One region of the Amaricoccus tamworthensis genome, then DNA from elsewhere that is predicted to be linked to it. Evidence: riboswitches for the same ligand, from Rfam matches in the RefSeq annotation. Region 1 holds a riboswitch; each other region holds the start of a gene.
The links. A riboswitch is a leader RNA that binds a small molecule or an ion and turns the genes downstream of it on or off. The one in region 1 is predicted to bind cobalamin.
Positions count from the first base shown of each region.

Region 2: linked by a shared signal. The riboswitch ahead of cobW (cobalamin biosynthesis protein CobW) and the one ahead of nrdH (glutaredoxin-like protein NrdH) in region 1 are both predicted to bind cobalamin.
Region 3: linked by a shared signal. The riboswitch ahead of ACP15P_RS05760 (DUF4198 domain-containing protein) and the one ahead of nrdH (glutaredoxin-like protein NrdH) in region 1 are both predicted to bind cobalamin.

Region 1 covers NZ_JBNAFV010000001.1:391,909-397,652, reverse strand. The annotation lists gene nrdF (class 1b ribonucleoside-diphosphate reductase subunit beta) at 1-927, opposite strand, end outside; gene nrdE (class 1b ribonucleoside-diphosphate reductase subunit alpha) at 980-3,112, opposite strand; gene nrdI (class Ib ribonucleoside-diphosphate reductase assembly flavoprotein NrdI) at 3,229-3,639, opposite strand; gene nrdH (glutaredoxin-like protein NrdH) at 3,644-3,865, opposite strand; cobalamin riboswitch at 3,970-4,168, opposite strand; gene ACP15P_RS01920 (hypothetical protein) at 4,620-4,745, shown strand; gene ACP15P_RS01915 (DUF1826 domain-containing protein) at 4,742-5,356, shown strand; gene ACP15P_RS01910 (DUF6525 family protein) at 5,356-5,637, shown strand; gene ACP15P_RS01905 (ABC transporter substrate-binding protein) at 5,654-5,744, shown strand, end outside.
Region 2 covers NZ_JBNAFV010000002.1:307,132-312,875, forward strand. The annotation lists gene ACP15P_RS05820 (cobalt-precorrin-5B (C(1))-methyltransferase) at 26-1,099, shown strand; gene ACP15P_RS05825 (cobalt-precorrin-6A reductase) at 1,096-1,836, shown strand; gene ACP15P_RS05830 (PQQ-dependent sugar dehydrogenase) at 1,901-3,190, shown strand; cobalamin riboswitch at 3,564-3,775, shown strand; gene cobW (cobalamin biosynthesis protein CobW) at 3,896-4,969, shown strand; gene cobN (cobaltochelatase subunit CobN) at 4,973-5,744, shown strand, end outside.
Region 3 covers NZ_JBNAFV010000002.1:289,431-295,174, reverse strand. The annotation lists gene ACP15P_RS05765 (calcium-binding protein) at 1-748, opposite strand, end outside; cobalamin riboswitch at 1,029-1,243, shown strand; gene ACP15P_RS05760 (DUF4198 domain-containing protein) at 1,389-2,195, shown strand; gene cbiM (cobalt transporter CbiM) at 2,195-2,818, shown strand; gene ACP15P_RS05750 (cobalt ABC transporter permease) at 2,818-3,390, shown strand; gene cbiQ (cobalt ECF transporter T component CbiQ) at 3,387-4,184, shown strand; gene ACP15P_RS05740 (energy-coupling factor ABC transporter ATP-binding protein) at 4,171-4,845, shown strand; gene ACP15P_RS05735 (outer membrane protein) at 4,858-5,511, opposite strand; gene ACP15P_RS05730 (phosphatase PAP2 family protein) at 5,508-5,744, opposite strand, start outside.

The DNA of each region.
Region 1 (5,744 bases):
GGAGGAACCGGAGCCTGAGAAGAAGTCGTGGTTCTCGCTGTCCGGGCTGAGCGCAGCCATGATGGCCGGGTTCACCTCGCAGGCCGCCGGCGGGAACAGGGCCTCATAGCCGAGGTTCTGCAGGGCCTTGTTGGCGTTGTAGTGCAGAAACGCTTTCACGTCGCCGGTCAGGCCGATGCCGTCATAAAGCTCACCCGTGTAGCGGGTCTCAATGCCATAGAGATCGAACATGAGGTTGAAGGCAAAATCCTTCAGGTTCTGACGCTCGGCCTCGGAGAGGCGCTCGGCGGCACGCTGAAACTTGTAGCCGATGTAGTAGCCGTGGATGGCCTCGTCCCGAATGATGAGACGGATCAGGTCGGCGGTGTTGGTAAGCTTGCCGCGGCTTGACCAGTACATCGGCAGATAGAAACCGGAATAGAACAGAAAACTTTCCAGAAACACGCTGGCGATCCGACGGCGCAGGGGATCGGCACCGGCATCGTATTCGTCGAGGATGAGACGCGCCTTTTCCTGCAGGTGCGGATTGTCCTCGGACCAGCGGAACGCCTCGTCGACCTCGCGGGTCAGGCAGAGGGTCGAGAAGATCGAGGAATAGCTGCGCGCGTGAACCGCCTCCATGAAAGCGATGTTGGTCAGCACGGCCTCCTCATGCTGCGTCTGGGCATCGGCCAGCATCGCCGGGGCGCCGAGGCTGTTCTGAATTGTGTCGAGCAGGGTCAGGCCGGTGAAGACACGAATGGTCAGTTCGCGCTCCTCCGGACGCAGCGTGGCCCAGCTTTGTACATCATTGGACAGAGGCACCTTTTCCGGGAGCCAGAAGTTGACGGTCAGACGGTTCCAGACTTCCAGGTCCTTCTCGTCCTGAAGGCGGTTCCAGTTGATGGCGCGGGGGACTGCGCGGGGCTGTTCAATGGTGTCTTTCACGGCGCGTACTTTCTGGCGGATCGGAGTGCGGGGTGGAGCGGGGGCGACGGTATCAGAGGGTACAGGAAACGCAGCCCTCAACCTCCGTGCCCTCAAGGGCCGTCTGGCGGAGCCGCACATAGTAGATGGTTTTGATGCCCTTCTTCCAGGCGCGGATTTGTGCGCGGTTGATGTCCCGCGTCGTGGCTTCTGCCGGGAAGAACAGGGTCAGGGAGAGACCCTGGTCCACATGCTCGGTCGCGGCGGCATAGGTGTCGATGATGGCGTCCGGTCCGATCTCATAGGCGTCCCGGTAATAGTCGAGATTGTCGTTGTTCATGAACGGCGCGGGATAGTAGACGCGCCCGATCTTGCCCTCCTTGCGGATCTCGATTTTCGACACGATCGGGTGGATGGAGGAGGTCGAGTTGTTGATGTAGCTGATCGACCCGGTCGGCGGCACGGCCTGAAGGTTGCGGTTGTAAAGCCCATCCCTCATCACCGCCTGCTTAAGTTCGGACCATTCCTCCCGCGTCGGAAGCGTCACGTTCAAGCGCTCAAACAAAGCGCGGATGGCATCGGTTTCGGGCAGCCAGTCGCGAGTTGTATATTTGTCGAAGAATGAGCCGTCCGCATATTTGGACTTCTCAAATCCCTTGAAACTATGCCCGTGTTCCCGCGCCAGAGCGTTGGAGGCGCGGATGGCGTGGTATGTAATGGCGGCGAAATAGCAGCTGGTGAAGTCGATGCCCTCTTCGCTGCCGTAATGGATGCTCTCGCGGGCCAGGAAACCGTGCAGGTTCATCTGACCGAGGCCAACGGCATGCGCCTCATCATTGCCGCGCCGGATGGACGGTACGCTGTCGATGGCGGACATTTCCGACACGGCAGTGAGGGCGCGGATGGCCGTTTCAACGGTCGCACCGAAATCCGGGCTGTCCATGGTTGCCGCAATGTTGAGCGAGCCGAGGTTGCAGGAAATGTCCGTGCCGAGATGGTCGTAGCTCAGGTCGTCATTGAAGCGCGAGGCTTCGTTGACCTGAAGGATTTCCGAGCAGAGGTTGGACATGGAGATGCGCCCGTCGATGGGGTTCGCGCGGTTCACCGTGTCCTCAAACATGATGTAGGGGTAGCCGGATTCGAACTGGATTTCCGCCAGCGTCTGGAAGAAGGCACGAGCGTTGATCTTCCGCTTGCGGATGCGACGGTCGTCAACCATCTCCTCGTATTTTTCGGTCACGGAGATTTCCGAGAACGGCTTGCCATAGACCCGCTCAACGTCGTGGGGCGAGAACAGGTACATGTCTTCGTTGCGCTTCGCCAGCTCAAAGGTCACGTCCGGGATCACCACGCCAAGCGACAGGGTCTTGATGCGGATCTTCTCGTCGGCATTTTCGCGTTTGGTGTCGAGAAAACGCAGGATGTCGGGATGGTGGGCGTTGAGGTACACTGCGCCCGCACCCTGGCGCGCACCAAGCTGGTTGGCGTATGAAAAGCTGTCTTCCAGCAGCTTCATCACCGGGATGACACCGGAGGATTGGTTCTCGATGCCCTTGATAGGTGCGCCGTGCTCCCGGATGTTGGTCAGCATCAGGGCCACGCCGCCGCCGCGTTTGGACAGCTGGAGTGACGAGTTGATGGCCCGGCCGATGGATTCCATGTTGTCTTCCATACGGAGAAGGAAACAGGAAATCAGTTCACCGCGGCTCTTCTTGCCCGCGTTCAGGAAGGTTGGCGTGGCGGGCTGGAAGCGGCCCGAGATGATTTCCTCCATCAGACGCATCGCCAGCGCCTCGTCGCCGCGCGCCAGGGACAAGGCCACCATCACGACCCGGTCCTCGTAGCGTTCGAGGTAGCGCTGACCGTCGCGGGTCTTCAGGGTATAGGAGGTGTAGTACTTGTACGCGCCGAGGAACGCCGGGAAGCGGAATTTTTTCGCGTAGGCCGCGTCCCAGATCTTGCGCTGGAAGTTGCGGGAATACTGGTCGAGCACCTCGACCTCGTAATAGCCCTCATCAACCAGGTATCCGAGTTTTTCGTCGAGCGAGTGAAAGAATACCGTGTTCTGGTTCACATGCTGCAGAAAATACTGCCGTGCCGCAAGGCGGTCTGCGTCGAAGCGGATGTGTCCATCGCCATCATAGAGGTTCAGCATCGCGTTGAGCGCGTGAAAATCGGGTGTCGGGGTCAGTTCCGCATCAAGCATTGTTTCGGGGTTCCTCTGTCAGGTGAACGACCCCGGCAGAATGGCGGTGCCGGTCGTCAGTGGTGGAGCTTTGTCTGGTGTGAGCGAGGGAAGGCGCTGTCATCATCGTGTTGGTGTCAGGCGGCGGTTTGAAACGGGGCGAAGGCTTTCAGTCCGGACCGGACGACGGCCACGTCGTTTCCGGTGCCCGCAAGCTCAAACCGGTGAAGCAGGGGCACCGAACATTTTTGGGAGATGACCCGCCCGGCCAGGGCAAACGTCGCGCCAAAATTGCGGTTGCCGCCTGCAATCACCCCGCGCAGCAGACCGCGGCGCAGGGGATCGTTGAGAAAGCGGATCACCTGTTTTGGTACCGCGCCGCGCCCCTCGCCATCGGCATAGGTCGGACATACCAGGACATAGGGCGCGTCGGGTTCGGGCATCGTGTCCTTCGGGCTGACGGGAATGCGGGCCGCAGACATGTCGAGGGCAGAGACGAAACGCGCCGTATTGCCCGAGCCGGAGGAGAAGAACACGAGACGCGCCATTGTGTCAGGCCAGGCCGGCGATCAGGTCGGGACGGAAACCGGCCCAGTGCGATTCTCCGGCGATGACAACCGGAGCCTGGCGGTAGCCCAGTTCGGTGACGCGCGTCATGGCATCGGCATCGCCCGTGAGGTCCACTACCTCAAAGCTCAGGCCGCTTGCCTCAAGGGCGCGGGTGGTCGCCGTGCACTGTACGCAGGCCGGTTTGGAATAAACTGTGATTGTCATTGCTCTGTGCCTTTTCCTGTCCTTCGGACCAGGGACACCGCGTCGCCGGATGATCCATCCATCCGTCCCGCGTGTGCGCGCCCCAGGGCCCTCCGCCGTCGGTCGTCATCATTTGCGCCCTGGCAGGTTTCCTGGCTCACGGCTCGCCGCCTGGCTGGCCTTCCCGGGGTGGAACCGGTGGCGTTTCAGCCCTGCTTGCCGTCTACAGTTGCGGGGGCAGCACCGGATTTGACCCAAAGACCGCACCGGTTTCCCTCTTAGCCCCCGACGCGAGTCGTGAGCACCAAAGCATCTGCATATTGGGGTTTGGGGTGGGTGTGTGTCAATATATGGATTTGAGTTTCTTCAAAATTGAACGCATTTTAATTGCACACGTATAGCGTGCATAGCCGAAACTCATGATTTGGAGGAGTTGCCTCTCTGAAGGGATTCCCGGAACAGGTCAATTGAATATTGCCCCCGAACCTCCCCCGAATTGTCGGGGAGGGTTGCGGCCAAAACTTGATATGATATAACATTACATCAGTTTGGAGCCGCTGGCCGGGAAGGTCTGCTGAACCCCTCGCGCCGTCGGCTCCTCCAACGCTGCCGGACCGCGTGAACTGCGTTACGTGGGCCATTTGCTGAGGGAAAAAAGGATAGTTGTGAGGCGCTGACGTAACGGCTGATCAGGTCCCTTTGCCTGACGCATCCCCTGAAACCGAAACCCCATTGACCCGGTCGCCTCCGCTTCCGGGAACGAAGGAATTTTTCCATGTTCATCCACAACGGACGGCTTGTGCAGGCGGGAAGCCGTCGCCGGGCGGCACCCGTCGAAAACCTGATTTTGGCGCAGGGCCAGGCATTCAACGGCGCGCCAACCCAAAAGGTGCGTCCATGACCACCGTTCCGCCCGCGATAGCGACCGCGATGAACAGCAGTGACGATCCGAAAGTCCTGCGAACCCTGGGCATGAAAGGTGTCTCACTGGCGTTGTGGGACCGTGCCCTCCCGGATCATCTCGCAAATGCGCTGGACAGCCTGCCGCCCGACAATTTGCCGGTGATGCGTCGCAGGCTGGCGGTGTCACAGGTCCGTCGCGCCGTGCTTGAGGCATGCGAGGATGCGGGCGCGGACGAAATTGCCACTGATCTCGCTACTGAGATCCGTGAACTTGCCTCCCATGCCATGGCCGTTTTTGCGTCCCCCATGCTGGAGATCCGCATTCAGGTCGCCGAGGGCCAACCCTGTCCGAAATGGCATGTGGACGCCGTACAGGGTCGGCTGCTTTGCACTTTGCGCGGACCAGGAACCGAATACGGGCCGCTTCAGCCCTCCGGCGAGCCCGAAACGGTTCATCGTATGAGACGCGGGCGGGTCGGGGTTTTCCGCGGGGCGCTGTGGCCCGGTCGTGAACTGGCGGCGATCGTTCACCGCTCGCCTCCGAAAGACGCCGGCGGCACCCGGCTGGCCGTCGTGATTGATCCGGTGGACCACGCGGGGACGGCCTGATGGCGCGCAAATCCAACCTTGGCGAAACACGTGCGCCGCGTCGCAGGCGGTCAGGGGATCCCATGCGGACCTACGACGCCCTGCCGCCACCACTTCGCGGCTGGCTCGCCCAGGCCGCTCTTCCCTGGTCGCCGGCAAGCTGCCGCAGGATCTGGCAACGGGAACGTGCCAGAGGGGAGAGCGTCGAGGCTATTTTGGCCAAGCTCGACCACGCACAGGCAACCACACTCGCCCGCGAGACCGCGAAACGCTCCGGGAACCGCCCGGATCACGACTCTTGAAAACAGGATGATCACGATGATCGGAAAATTCCTCGCCATGACCGCCGCACTGGCGCTGTCGACGGTGTCCGTACAGGCCCAGTCGGATGACAGGCTCGACGTCGCCG
Region 2 (5,744 bases), on a different contig from region 1:
TGCCGTTGGCCGCTATACCGGCAACATGACACGCAAACCCGACGGACCTCTCAGAACCGGCTTCACCACGGGCGCCTGCGCCACGGCGGCCACTGCGGCGGCGGTCGAGGTTCTGTTTGGCGGCCCCTGGCAGCCCCGTGTCGAAATCACGCTCCCCCGCGGCCAGCGGGTCACGTTCGACCTGGCCGAACGCGGTGACGGTCCAGGCTGGGCGCGGGCCGGTATCGTCAAGGACGCGGGCGACGACCCCGATGTCACCCACGGCGCGACGATCCTTGCAACCACCCGTCACGGCAAGCCGGACAGCGGCGTGACATTTGTGGCGGGCGAGGGCGTTGGCACGGTCACAAAACCCGGCCTGCCAATCGAGCCAGGTGAGCCCGCGATCAACCCTGTCCCCCGACGCATGATGCGCGAGACGGTGGAACGCATCGCCGCAGGCTGGGGCGTGCCGCCGGATGTGGAGATCGAAGTGTCGGTCCCAAGGGGCAGGGAAATAGCACTCAACACTTGGAACGGGCGCCTCGGCATCGTCGGCGGCCTGTCCATTCTCGGCACAACCGGGATTGTCCGCCCCTTTTCCTGTGCCGCCTGGATCGCATCCATTCACCGCGGCATCGACGTGGCCCGCGCCGCCGGGCTGCCCCATGTGGTCGGTTCGACCGGTGCCACCTCCGAGAAAACCGCACAGGCCCATTTCGGCCTCGACACCTCCGCCATGCTCGACATGGGCGATTTTGCCGGCGGAATGCTCAAATACCTCGCGAAACACCCGGTCGCCCGTGTGACCGTCGCGGGGGGCTTCGGCAAACTGACCAAGCTCGCCCAAGGGCGTCTCGACCTCCATTCGGCCCGGTCCCGCGTCGATTTCGACCAGTTGGCGGATGTGGCGGCTTCCGTTGGGGCCGACCGCGCGGAAATCGCCGCCTGCAACACCGCCAAGCAGGCACTCGATATCGTCGGACCACCCCTCGCCCAGGCAATCGCCCTGCGGGCCGCCGTCACCGCCCGCGCGGTGGTCGCATCCGCACCGATCGCTGTCGATGTCCTCGTGATCGATCGCGCGGGCAACATCGTTGCGGCCACGGACCCGGAATGACCGGGCGCATTCTTGTTCTGGCCGGAACGACCGAGGCCCGCCGGCTCTGCGCTGCCCTTGCCGCCGAAAACCGCGACGTCACGACCTCACTCGCCGGCGTCACGCGATCTCCGGCAGACTACTCGTGTCCCGTGCGTACCGGCGGGTTCGGCGGCGTCGATGGCCTGACCCAATGGCTGCGCGACCACGCCATCTCACACCTGATCGATGCAACCCACCCACATGCGGCCCGAATGCCCCATCACGCCCACGCGGCGGCCATAGCGGCGGGCATCCCGTGTCTGCACCTAAAACGCCTGCCCTGGCCGGTCCGGAAGCATTATCTGCGCGCTACATCTCTGGAACATGCCGCGCACCTGCTCCCAGCGGGAGCGCGCGCGTTCCTGGCAACTGGCGCAATCTCATCTCTCACATTCCACAATCGCGCCGACGTCCATTTCGTCCTGCGCTCCATCGAGCCTCCGCCCAGCCAGTTTCCCGCAGGCAACGCCATATTCCTGAACGCATGCCCCCCCTTCACCCAGGCGGAAGAGGAAAACACCTTCCGCGAACACGCCATCACGCACCTGGTCGTCAAAAACTCCGGCGGAGATGCGGGCCGGGCAAAACTTGATGCCGCCGACGCCCTTGGCATCACAACCGTCATGGTCGACCGTCCGCCTCTGCCACCGGGCGCCAAAACGGTCACGACGGTACGCGCCGCCCTCGACTGGCTTGCCAAACCCGACGCCTGCTGATTTCGCCCTTGGACCGCCCTGCGTCACAGGGTAGGGTCCGCCCCGAGGAGAATTGAGGCACATCATGGATATTATCGCACGCGCAACCACCATCGTCGGTGGCGCCATGGTCCTGTTGCGGCGCGGGTTCGCACCCGACACCCAGGCCATGGGCACATCACCGCAGATCCCCGAAGCCAAAAAACAGGGCATCATGACACTGAAGATGCCAACGGCCAAAGGCTGGGAACCCGGCCACGTCCCGAAATGCGCCGAAGGCCTGAAGGTCAACGCCTTCGCGTCCGAGCTCGAACACCCCCGCTGGATCGAGGTTTTGCCCAACGGCGATGTTTTGGTTGCCGAGGCACTGCAGCAGGCCAACGCGCCCAAGGGGCTCATGGACCACGCCATGCAGGCCACAATGCGCCGTGCCAAAGCCATCGGCGTTTCCGCCAACCGCATCAGCCTGTGGCGCGACGAGGATGGTGACGGCGTCGCCGAAACCCGTCACGTCTTCCTCGAAAACCAGAACCAGCCGTTCGGCATGGCGCTGGTGGACGGCGTATTTTACGTGGGCAACACCGACGGTATCGTGGCCTTTGACTACGAGGATGGCGCAACCAGCCTGAAGGGCGAGGGCAGAAAACTTGTCGATTTCAAACCCGCCGGCCACTGGACCCGCAGTCTGATCGTCTCGCCCGACCGCACCAAAATCTACGCGGGAGTTGGTTCGAAATCCAATATCGGCGACGACGGGATGGAGGCCGAGGAAGGACGCGCCTGTATCTGGGAATACGACATCCCCACCGGCAAGGCCCGCATCTTCGCCTGCGGTCTGCGCAACCCGGTCGGCACCGCCTGGGAGCCGACAACGCAAAAGCTCTGGACCGTGGTCAACGAACGGGACGGCCTTGGCGATGAGACACCGCCAGACTACCTGACCTCCGTTCAGGACGGCGGATTTTACGGCTGGCCCTACTGCTACTGGGGCAAAACCGTGGATGACCGCGTGCCGCAGAACCAGGAGCTTGTGGACCGCGCCATCCAGCCTGACTACGCGCTGGGCGGTCACACCGCCTCGCTCGGTCTTTGCTGGATGCCCGCAGGCACGCTGCCCGGCTTCCCGGACGGCATGTGCATCGGCCAGCACGGCTCCTGGAACCGCTCCACCCTCAGCGGCTACAAACTGATCTTTGTGCCGTTCGAAAACGGGCAGCCATCCGGTCCGCCGCGCGACATCCTCTGGGGCTTCCTGTCGCCGGACGAAAGGGAATCCTACGGCCGTCCCGTAGGCGTCCAGGTCGGCCCCGACGGCAAATCCCTGCTGATGGCCGACGACGTGGGCGACATCATCTGGCGCGTGACGGCGGCGTAAACGTCTCTACGCTTTCGCTCGTCCTCCTGGGGCAGCGACGACTGCGGGTGGCGCAAATGCGCCGCCCGTTTGGCTGTAACGTTATAAAAAACCGTATTCCGATGGCTCGGCCGGGTATTGGGCGAAGGTCCCGCAAACCTCCCGGCGTGTCGGCACGACACGCCATGTCCGACTTTCCCCCAGGGAGGACATCCCTGACGTTGGCGGCTGCTCAATGGTTTCGAGCGTTAACGCGACCCGCGCCTGGCAACCGGGTCGGAGCCCTCCCAAAGTCGGACATGGCGCGTCGTGCCTCAGGTCATGGCATTGGGTGGAGACGGCAATGCCCCCATACACCCCGTCCACCGCCACTTGACACCCGTCAAACTCCGGTCACATAACGGCCCGGCAAGGTTGCCGGTGGGGCCAGTGCCAAACCGGATGAAAAGGGAATGCGCGGGGGCCAAAATCCCAATGCGCAGCCGCCCCCGCGACTGTATGCGGTGAGCCGCTGCCCGGACGCCACTGACACGTTTTTCGTGCCGGGAAGGCGGGCAGGGGCCGTGACCCGCGAGCCAGGAGACCTGCCTCGCACGAGCACCGGCCATGCCGGGCGGGACGTTCACGGGCGGGGTGCCCCGTGGGTGCAGGGGCGGGCCCAAACCGGGCCGCGTTCCCCCGTGATCTGACTGCATCCCACTGAAATGGAGCGTGCAGGAGCAGTACATGGCACAGAAAATCCCGGCCACCGTCGTCACCGGCTTCCTCGGTGCAGGAAAGACCACCCTCATCAAACACCTGCTCGACAACGCGAACGGCAAACGCATCGCGCTCGTCATCAATGAGTTTGGCGATCTTGGCGTCGATGGCGAGATCCTGAAGGGTTGCGGCATCGAGGGCTGCGCCGACGATGACGTGGTCGAACTCTCCAACGGCTGCATCTGCTGCACCGTGGCGGAGGATTTCGTTCCGGCCATGCAAAAACTCATCGAGCGCGACACGCCGCCCGATCACATCGTCATTGAAACCTCCGGCCTCGCCCTGCCACAGCCACTTGTGCGGGCCTTCAACTGGCCCGACATCCGCACCCGCGTTACGGTCGATGGCGTCGTCGCCGTGGTCGACGGCCCCGCCCTGTCCGAGGGCCGCTTTGCCGCCGACGAGGCCGCCGTGGACCGCCAGCGGGGTCTCGATGACACGCTCGACCACGAAACCCCGCTGTCGGAACTTTTCGAGGACCAGCTCGCCTGCGCCGACATGGTGCTGATGAGCAAGGCCGACCTGCTCGACAGTGCCATCTCCGGCCAGCTCGCCACCAGCCTCAAATCCCGCGTCCGGGGTGGCGTCGCCGTGCTGCCCTCCAACATGGGCGCGGTGGATCCCGGCGTGCTTCTGGGGCTCGGCGTCGGGGCCGAGGACGACATGGAAAGCCGCCACGAAATCCATCATCACCATCATCACCATGAGGATGACCACCACCACCACGACCATGAGCACGAACACGGCCATGACGGGTTCGAGAGCTTCGTGGTCACCATGCCCGAACTGGACGACACCGAGGCTTTCCTCGCTCGCGTCTCCCGCACCATCGACACCCACGACCTCCTGCGCGTGAAGGGCTTCGCCGCCGTCGCGGGCAAGCCCATGCGCCTCGTCCTCCAGGCGGTCGGCCCCCGTATCGAAAGCCACTACGACCGGCCTTTTGCGGCGGGTGAGGAGAGGGGGACCAGACTGGTTGTTATCGGCCTGTCCGGTCTTGACCGCGAGAAAATCCTCGCAAACCTCACCCAGGCCGCCTGATCCATGCATCTGCTTGCCGCAACGCCGGGTCAGATCACGGACGGCACCGAACCGGTTGAAACCGGCCAGGACCCGGCGGATGTGGTGTTCCTCTCCGCCGCCGACACCGAGCTTGCGGCCCTGTCCGAGGCGCGTCAGACCCTGGGCGGCGCGGCCCCGTCACTGCGTCTGGCAAGCCTGTCCTGGATGGCGCATCCCTTTACCGTTGACCGCTGGATTGACGAAACCGCCTCCCGCTCGAAACTCGTCATCGCACGGGTTCTCGGCGGCGCCTCCTACTGGACCTATGCAGTCGAACAGCTCTCCATCCGTCTGCGCGAGGCTGGCGTGCCGTTCGTGGCACTGCCCGGCGACGACAAACCCGATGGCGAACTTCTCAGCCATTCCACCGTGGACCGGGACCACTGGGAAAATCTCTGGTCCTACTGTGTCGAGGGCGGCCCGGAAAACGCGCTGAATTTCCTGAAATACACCAACCACATGCTCGAGCGCGGCGAGGCCCCGGCACGCGCCGAACCGCTCCTGCGCGCCGGTTGGTACTGGCCCGGCGAAACCCGCGCCGACGCCACCACCGCCCGCGCCAGCTGGAAGGACGGCGCGCCGGTTGTGGCTGTGGTCTTCTACCGTGCGCTCCTTCAGGGCGCGGGCCTGCACCCGGTCAATCAGATGGTCCGGGCTCTGCTTCGGCGCGGTCTCAACCCGATGCCGGTCTTTGTGGCCTCGCTCAAGGACCCGGTCTCCGCCGAGACCCTTCGCGGGATTTTCACGGAAAACC
Region 3 (5,744 bases), on a different contig from region 1:
TGCCACCGATCATTTTGTCCTTACCGGCGCCACCATCGAGGTAGTCGGAGCCCTTACCCCCGTTGAGCTTGTCCCGACCCTCGCCGCCGTCGAGGCTGTCGTGACCGCGCCCGCCGAAGAGCTTGTCCCGGCCGGCACCGCCATCGAGGTGGTCGTGCCCTCTGTCGCCGGACAGATTGTCGTGACCCCGACCGCCACTCATATGGTCGTCGCCATCGGCCCCGTCCATTTTGTCGTCGCCCCGGCGTCCGTGGAAGACATCGTCGCCGTTGCCGCCATCCATGTCATCATCGCCCCGGTCGCCCTTCTCGTTCAGGCCGTCGTCGTCGTCATCATCCTCGTCATCATCGGCATCGTCGTCGTCTTCTTTTTTGTCATCCTCATGATCGTCTTCGTCATAATGATCAGCGTCTTCCCCATCGTCGTCATGATCGTGATCGTCGTCTTTGTCCTTTTTATCATCGCCATGATCGTGATCGTCAGCGTCGTCATCTTCGTCCGCGTCGTCATCTTCGTCCGCGTCGTGGTCTGCGGCATCCTCATGGGCGTCCTCGGCATCGTCGAGGTCGTCCTCCGCTTTGTCAGCGTCGTCCTCAGCGTGTTCGAGTTCTTCTTCCCCGTGACCTTCCGCGTGATCAGCGGCGGCCTCCATAAACATCGCGACAGCTTCGCGGCGCTGTTCCGGATCGTAAGTGTCTTCCTCAAACTCAAACCGGATTTCATCGTCGTGCTGCGTGTTGATGGTCATGTAGTTGCCCCTTGATCCGAAGCCGGAAGCTCGCCACCGGCTTTTCTATGTGCGCCCACCGCGCGTTTGATGTGCCAAAAGCGGGCACAAACCTTTCCGGGAGGTTAAGCCAACGGGTTGGGCGTAACGGGAGGGTTAACCGGGGCGGCCGGGGCTCGGCCCAGATCGCCGTAAGGTACTTAAAAGGCGTCGAATGCAAAACCTGGCGGCGTTAATCATGACGCCGATGCGGCCCATAGCATGGCGGCATTACCGCATTGACAACACCATTGCGTGACTGCCATCAATAACCTGCTTCGGTTCCCGTGGCGGTCAAGCGTCCGGGATGAAAAGGGAACACGGTGAGGACGACCCAAGAGGGGCCAAATCCGTGACTGCCCCCGCAACTGTGAGTGGTAGGCGGGACCAACAGCGCCACTGGGGATTTCCCTGGGAAGGCCGGTCCAAAGCCCGTGACCCACGAGTCAGGAGACCTGCCGGTGCATGGGCCTGTTTTGGGGTGACCCTAACGGCCTGTTTCCACCGGATGCCGGGGTGAGCGTCTGGTTCGGAGAGGGCCGGACCCTTTGCGGACCATTTTACTCCCGACATTCAAATGCCTTGCATCGCGTTCCGGGGAGGAACGCAATGGAGTAGACCGATGTTTGATAAAACCGGCGCCGCCTGCGCGGTTACCTTGAGCCTTTTGGGGGCTGGGACGCCCGTAGCGGCCCATTTCCAGTTAATCTATTCTCCGGACACCCTGATCGAGCGTCCCGGCGATGTGCCCCTGAAACTGATTTTCTGGCACCCGTTTGAAAACGGCCATGCCATGGACATGGAAAAACCGCAGGAGTTCTATGCGGTTCACCGCGGCGAGAAAACCGATCTGATGAACAGCCTGTCCGAATTCGAGTTCACCGGACAGGCGAATTCCGCGAAAGCCTGGAACGGGTCGGTGCCCGTGAAACGTTCAGGGGACTACGTGCTGGTGACGGTGCCTCAGCCCTATTACGAGGAAAGCGAGGACATCTATATCCAGCAGCTCACCAAGTCCTTTCTGAACCGGAACACTGTTCCCACCGACTGGGATACGCCGGTGGGTCTTGCCACGGAAATCCTTCCCCTGAACAAGCCCTACAACGTGCTCGCCGGGTCGACATTTTCGGGCCAGGTGGTGTCCGGAGGCGAGCCGGTCGCCGGGGCGGAGATCGAGGTCGAGTTCATGGCGGCGGAACCTGATATGGACGCCGATGCACCGCGTCCGGCCACCGCAGCCCCCCTGCCCGGCGGCAGTATCGTGGCCCTGACGGATGCGAACGGGTATTTCAGCTTTGGCATTCCGAAGGCCGGTTTCTGGGGATTTGCGGCCCTTGGGTCGGGTCCGGATACCGAGCATGAAGGCAATGAGCTGAGCCAGGATGCGGTGATCTGGGTTCGTGCCTGGGATCTGGCGGAGCAGCCCTGATGCATATTGTGGATGGCGCCCTCGCGAACAGTGTCGTCGCCGGTGGCGCCGTCGTCGCGGTGGGCGGCATCGCCATGGGCCTGCGCCATATGCCCATGGAAAAGATCCCTGTGGCTGGCGTTCTGTCGGCGAGTTTCTTTGTGGCCTCGCTGATCCATGTGCCGATTGGGCCGTCCTCGGTCCATCTGATCATGAACGGTCTGGCAGGGATCGTGCTGGGCTGGGCGGCGGTGCCTGCGCTGTTTGTCGGACTGTTGCTTCAGGCGGTGTTTTTCGGCTTTGGCGGGCTTACGGTGCTTGGGATCAATACGGTCAACATTGCCCTGCCCGCGGTTGCGGCGTGGTATCTCTGCCGCAGAGGTGTACGCTCATCGGATGCGCGCATTGCCGCGCTGTGGGGGGCTCTGGCGGGCGGTTTGTCCATTGCGATTACAACGATAATGGTCGCGGCGTCGCTGGCGCTGTCCGGAGAGGAGTTTTATCCGGCAGCAAAGTTCGTGTTCCTTGCCCATATCCCGGTGATGCTGATCGAGGCTGGACTGACGGCGGCGGCGGTTCACCTGACGCGTCTGGTCAAACCGGAGCTTTTGGATGTGGCTCCGGTCATGGGGGAAGCACGGTGATGCGGGTCGTTGCCGTCTTGCTTGGGCTGATGCTCGTTGAGGTGACACCAGCCTCCGCGCACAAGGTCATTGCCTCGGTGTTCATGGCCGGTGACATGATTGAGGGCGAGATTGGCTTCTCCAACGGTGCGGTTGCCGCAAACCAGATTGTTCAGGTTCTGGATACCAGCGGTAACCCGCTCGGACAAACGGTCACGGACGAGGACGGGTTTTTTGTTTTTGAGCCGGTCGGGGACATGACCCATGTGTTTCGCGCCGACCTGGGCGCGGGACATGTGGCTGAGGCCGTGATGGAGGGGAGCGAACTGTCGGATGACGGGGAAGCGCCCGTGGCTCCAACGGCGGGCCGGACCGGTTCGGTAGTGACGACCACCCTGCCTCCGGAGATGAAGGATGAGATCGCGAAAATGATCCGCGACGAATTGCGGCCATTGCGGCAGGAGATCGCGGCCTACAGGGAAAAGAACGACTTTCAAAACATTCTCGGTGGCATCGGCTATATCTTTGGCCTGTTCGGAGTGGGCTTTTACGTCATGGCCAGGCGCCAGGGACGGCAGGAGGAGAAAACATGAATCCGATACTGTCCATCACGGCGACTGAAGAAGACGTTCTGCCGCGGGTCCGCCGGCTGCCCAACCTTAACATGCTTGATCCACGCACACGGGTGATTGCTGCGGTTCTGTTTGCGGTTGTGGTCGTCGGGTGTCGGCATATCCCGGTGCTGGCGGCGGCCCTTGGTGTTGCGGTGCTGCTGATGCTTTCGGCGCGGGTGCCGATGCGTACGACCCTGCGGCGGATGATCGCAATGGACGGGTTCATCATTTTTGTTCTTGTATTTATGCCGTTCACCATGCCGGGCGATACAATGTTTACCGTACTGGGCTTTGAGGCAAGCTGGCAGGGATTTCACCGGGCGGTGGAAATCGGTCTGACGGCGAACGCTGCCATTCTGGCACTGATGTCGCTGGTGGGAAGTCTCGAACCGGTGACGGTGGGACATGCGCTGTTCCGGTTAAGGGTGCCGGAGAGGCTGGTGCATCTGATGATGTTTACGGTACGATATATCGAGGTGCTGCGCGAGGAGTATCAGCGCCTTCGGCAGGCGATGCTGGCGCGCGGGTTTCAGGCGCGGAAAAACGGGCTGCATACCTGGCGGAGTTTCGGCTACCTGATTGGCATGATGCTGGTGCGGGCGGTTGAGCGTTCGGAACGCATTCTGGGTGCGATGAAATGCAGGGGGTTCACCGGGCGTTTCCCGGTGCTCAACACGGTTTCATGGACGCGTGCCGATGTGGTGTTTGGTGTTGGTTTTGGGGCGGTTCTCTGCGCGCTGATAGTGGCGGATATTCTCCATGGCGCTGTTTGAACTGCGCGGAATACGGTTTGGATATGCGGGACGCCCGCCGGCGCTCGATGGTGTGGATTTCACTCTGGAGGCTGGCGAGCGGGTTTTCATCACCGGGCATAACGGCTCGGGCAAGTCGACACTGCTGAAGATTATGGTGGGGCTCCTGATGCCCCAGTCGGGAAGCGTGACAGCCTTCGGGGAGCGCCGGGCCGTGGACGCGGATTTCAATGATGTGCGCCGGCGCGCGGGACTGGTGTTTCAGGATCCGGACGATCAGCTTTTCTGCCCGACGGTGGCGGAGGATGTAGCGTTTGGTCCCCTGAATCTCGGGCAGAGCCGGACCGAGGCGATGCGGACCGTCGAGGCGACGCTGGCAAGGCTCGACCTGCTGCATCTTCGGGACCGGGTGACCCACAGGCTGTCGGGTGGGGAAAAGCGGCTGGTCACGCTGGCAACCGTGCTGGCGATGGAGCCCGAGGTGCTGCTGCTTGATGAGCCCACCAATGCGCTCGATGAGGAAAACGCCGGGCGTCTGACGGAAATACTGCTCGCCCTGCCCCAGGCCATGGTGCTGGTCAGCCATGATCCGCATTTTCGCCGCAGGGTCGCTACGCGCACTCTGAGAATGAAGAACGGGGTGTTGAGCGGGAAGCAACCGGCCTGCCGCAATGCGGTTTAGCCATTTGGGCAATCAGGGGCCGAAGCGCCAGGTCAGGCCGAGATTGAGCGCGTTGGTGACGATGTCGCTCCTCAGTGAGCCGCCGCCATTCATGTCGACATCGAGCCTGACGTAATTCGCTTCGTACTCGCCGAAGAGGTGCCAGTGATCGCTGAGAGGATAAGTCACTCCGAACCGCGCCGCTGCCGCGAGGCCGCCGAACTGGTACTCATATGTCCGGTCCTGGGACTGAGGTGACCGGGTTTCCACATGGGGGTAGACAAACCCGACACCAAAGCCCGCATGCGGAACAACGCCTGAGACCGGATCGAAACGCCTTGTGGCCCCGATGGTGGCGACGTTCAGGCCGTCGGTGAATTCGAGGGTTTCGAACCCGGAGCGGTCGAGCGACGCATCGTCCGCGTAGAGCTTCACATGGGTAAAATCGAGCGTCAGCCCCCATTGCGGTCTGCGCCACCAGGTGTAACGCAGGCCGTAATAGGGCGGCATGTCGAGGGATCTTCCCTCCCAGTCCACATCGAAGGACAGCGGTTGCCCGTTGACGTCCCTGCCGTCCATGTCCGAACTTAAGGCGCCCTGAATGCCGCCATAAACACTCAGTTCGTGTTGCGCCCAACCGGTGGCGGGCAACAGGGTCAGCAGGATTGCGCAGGCACGGGAAATCATGTCGGGCGGGTTTCCGGAAAGGGCAGCACGCCATGCGACCGGAGCAGAACCGGAATGCCGGCGACGCGACGACGCCAGCGCAGGCCGGAGAGGCGGCGACGGCGTTTGGCCCGTTGGTTTCGGGCGGCACGGTCAAATGCAACCCCGACGAGCGCACCGGCCATAACCTGAACGAGATCATGGTGACCGGATTCAACCCGGCTGCCCGCGACGAAACCGGCGGACAGCACGAC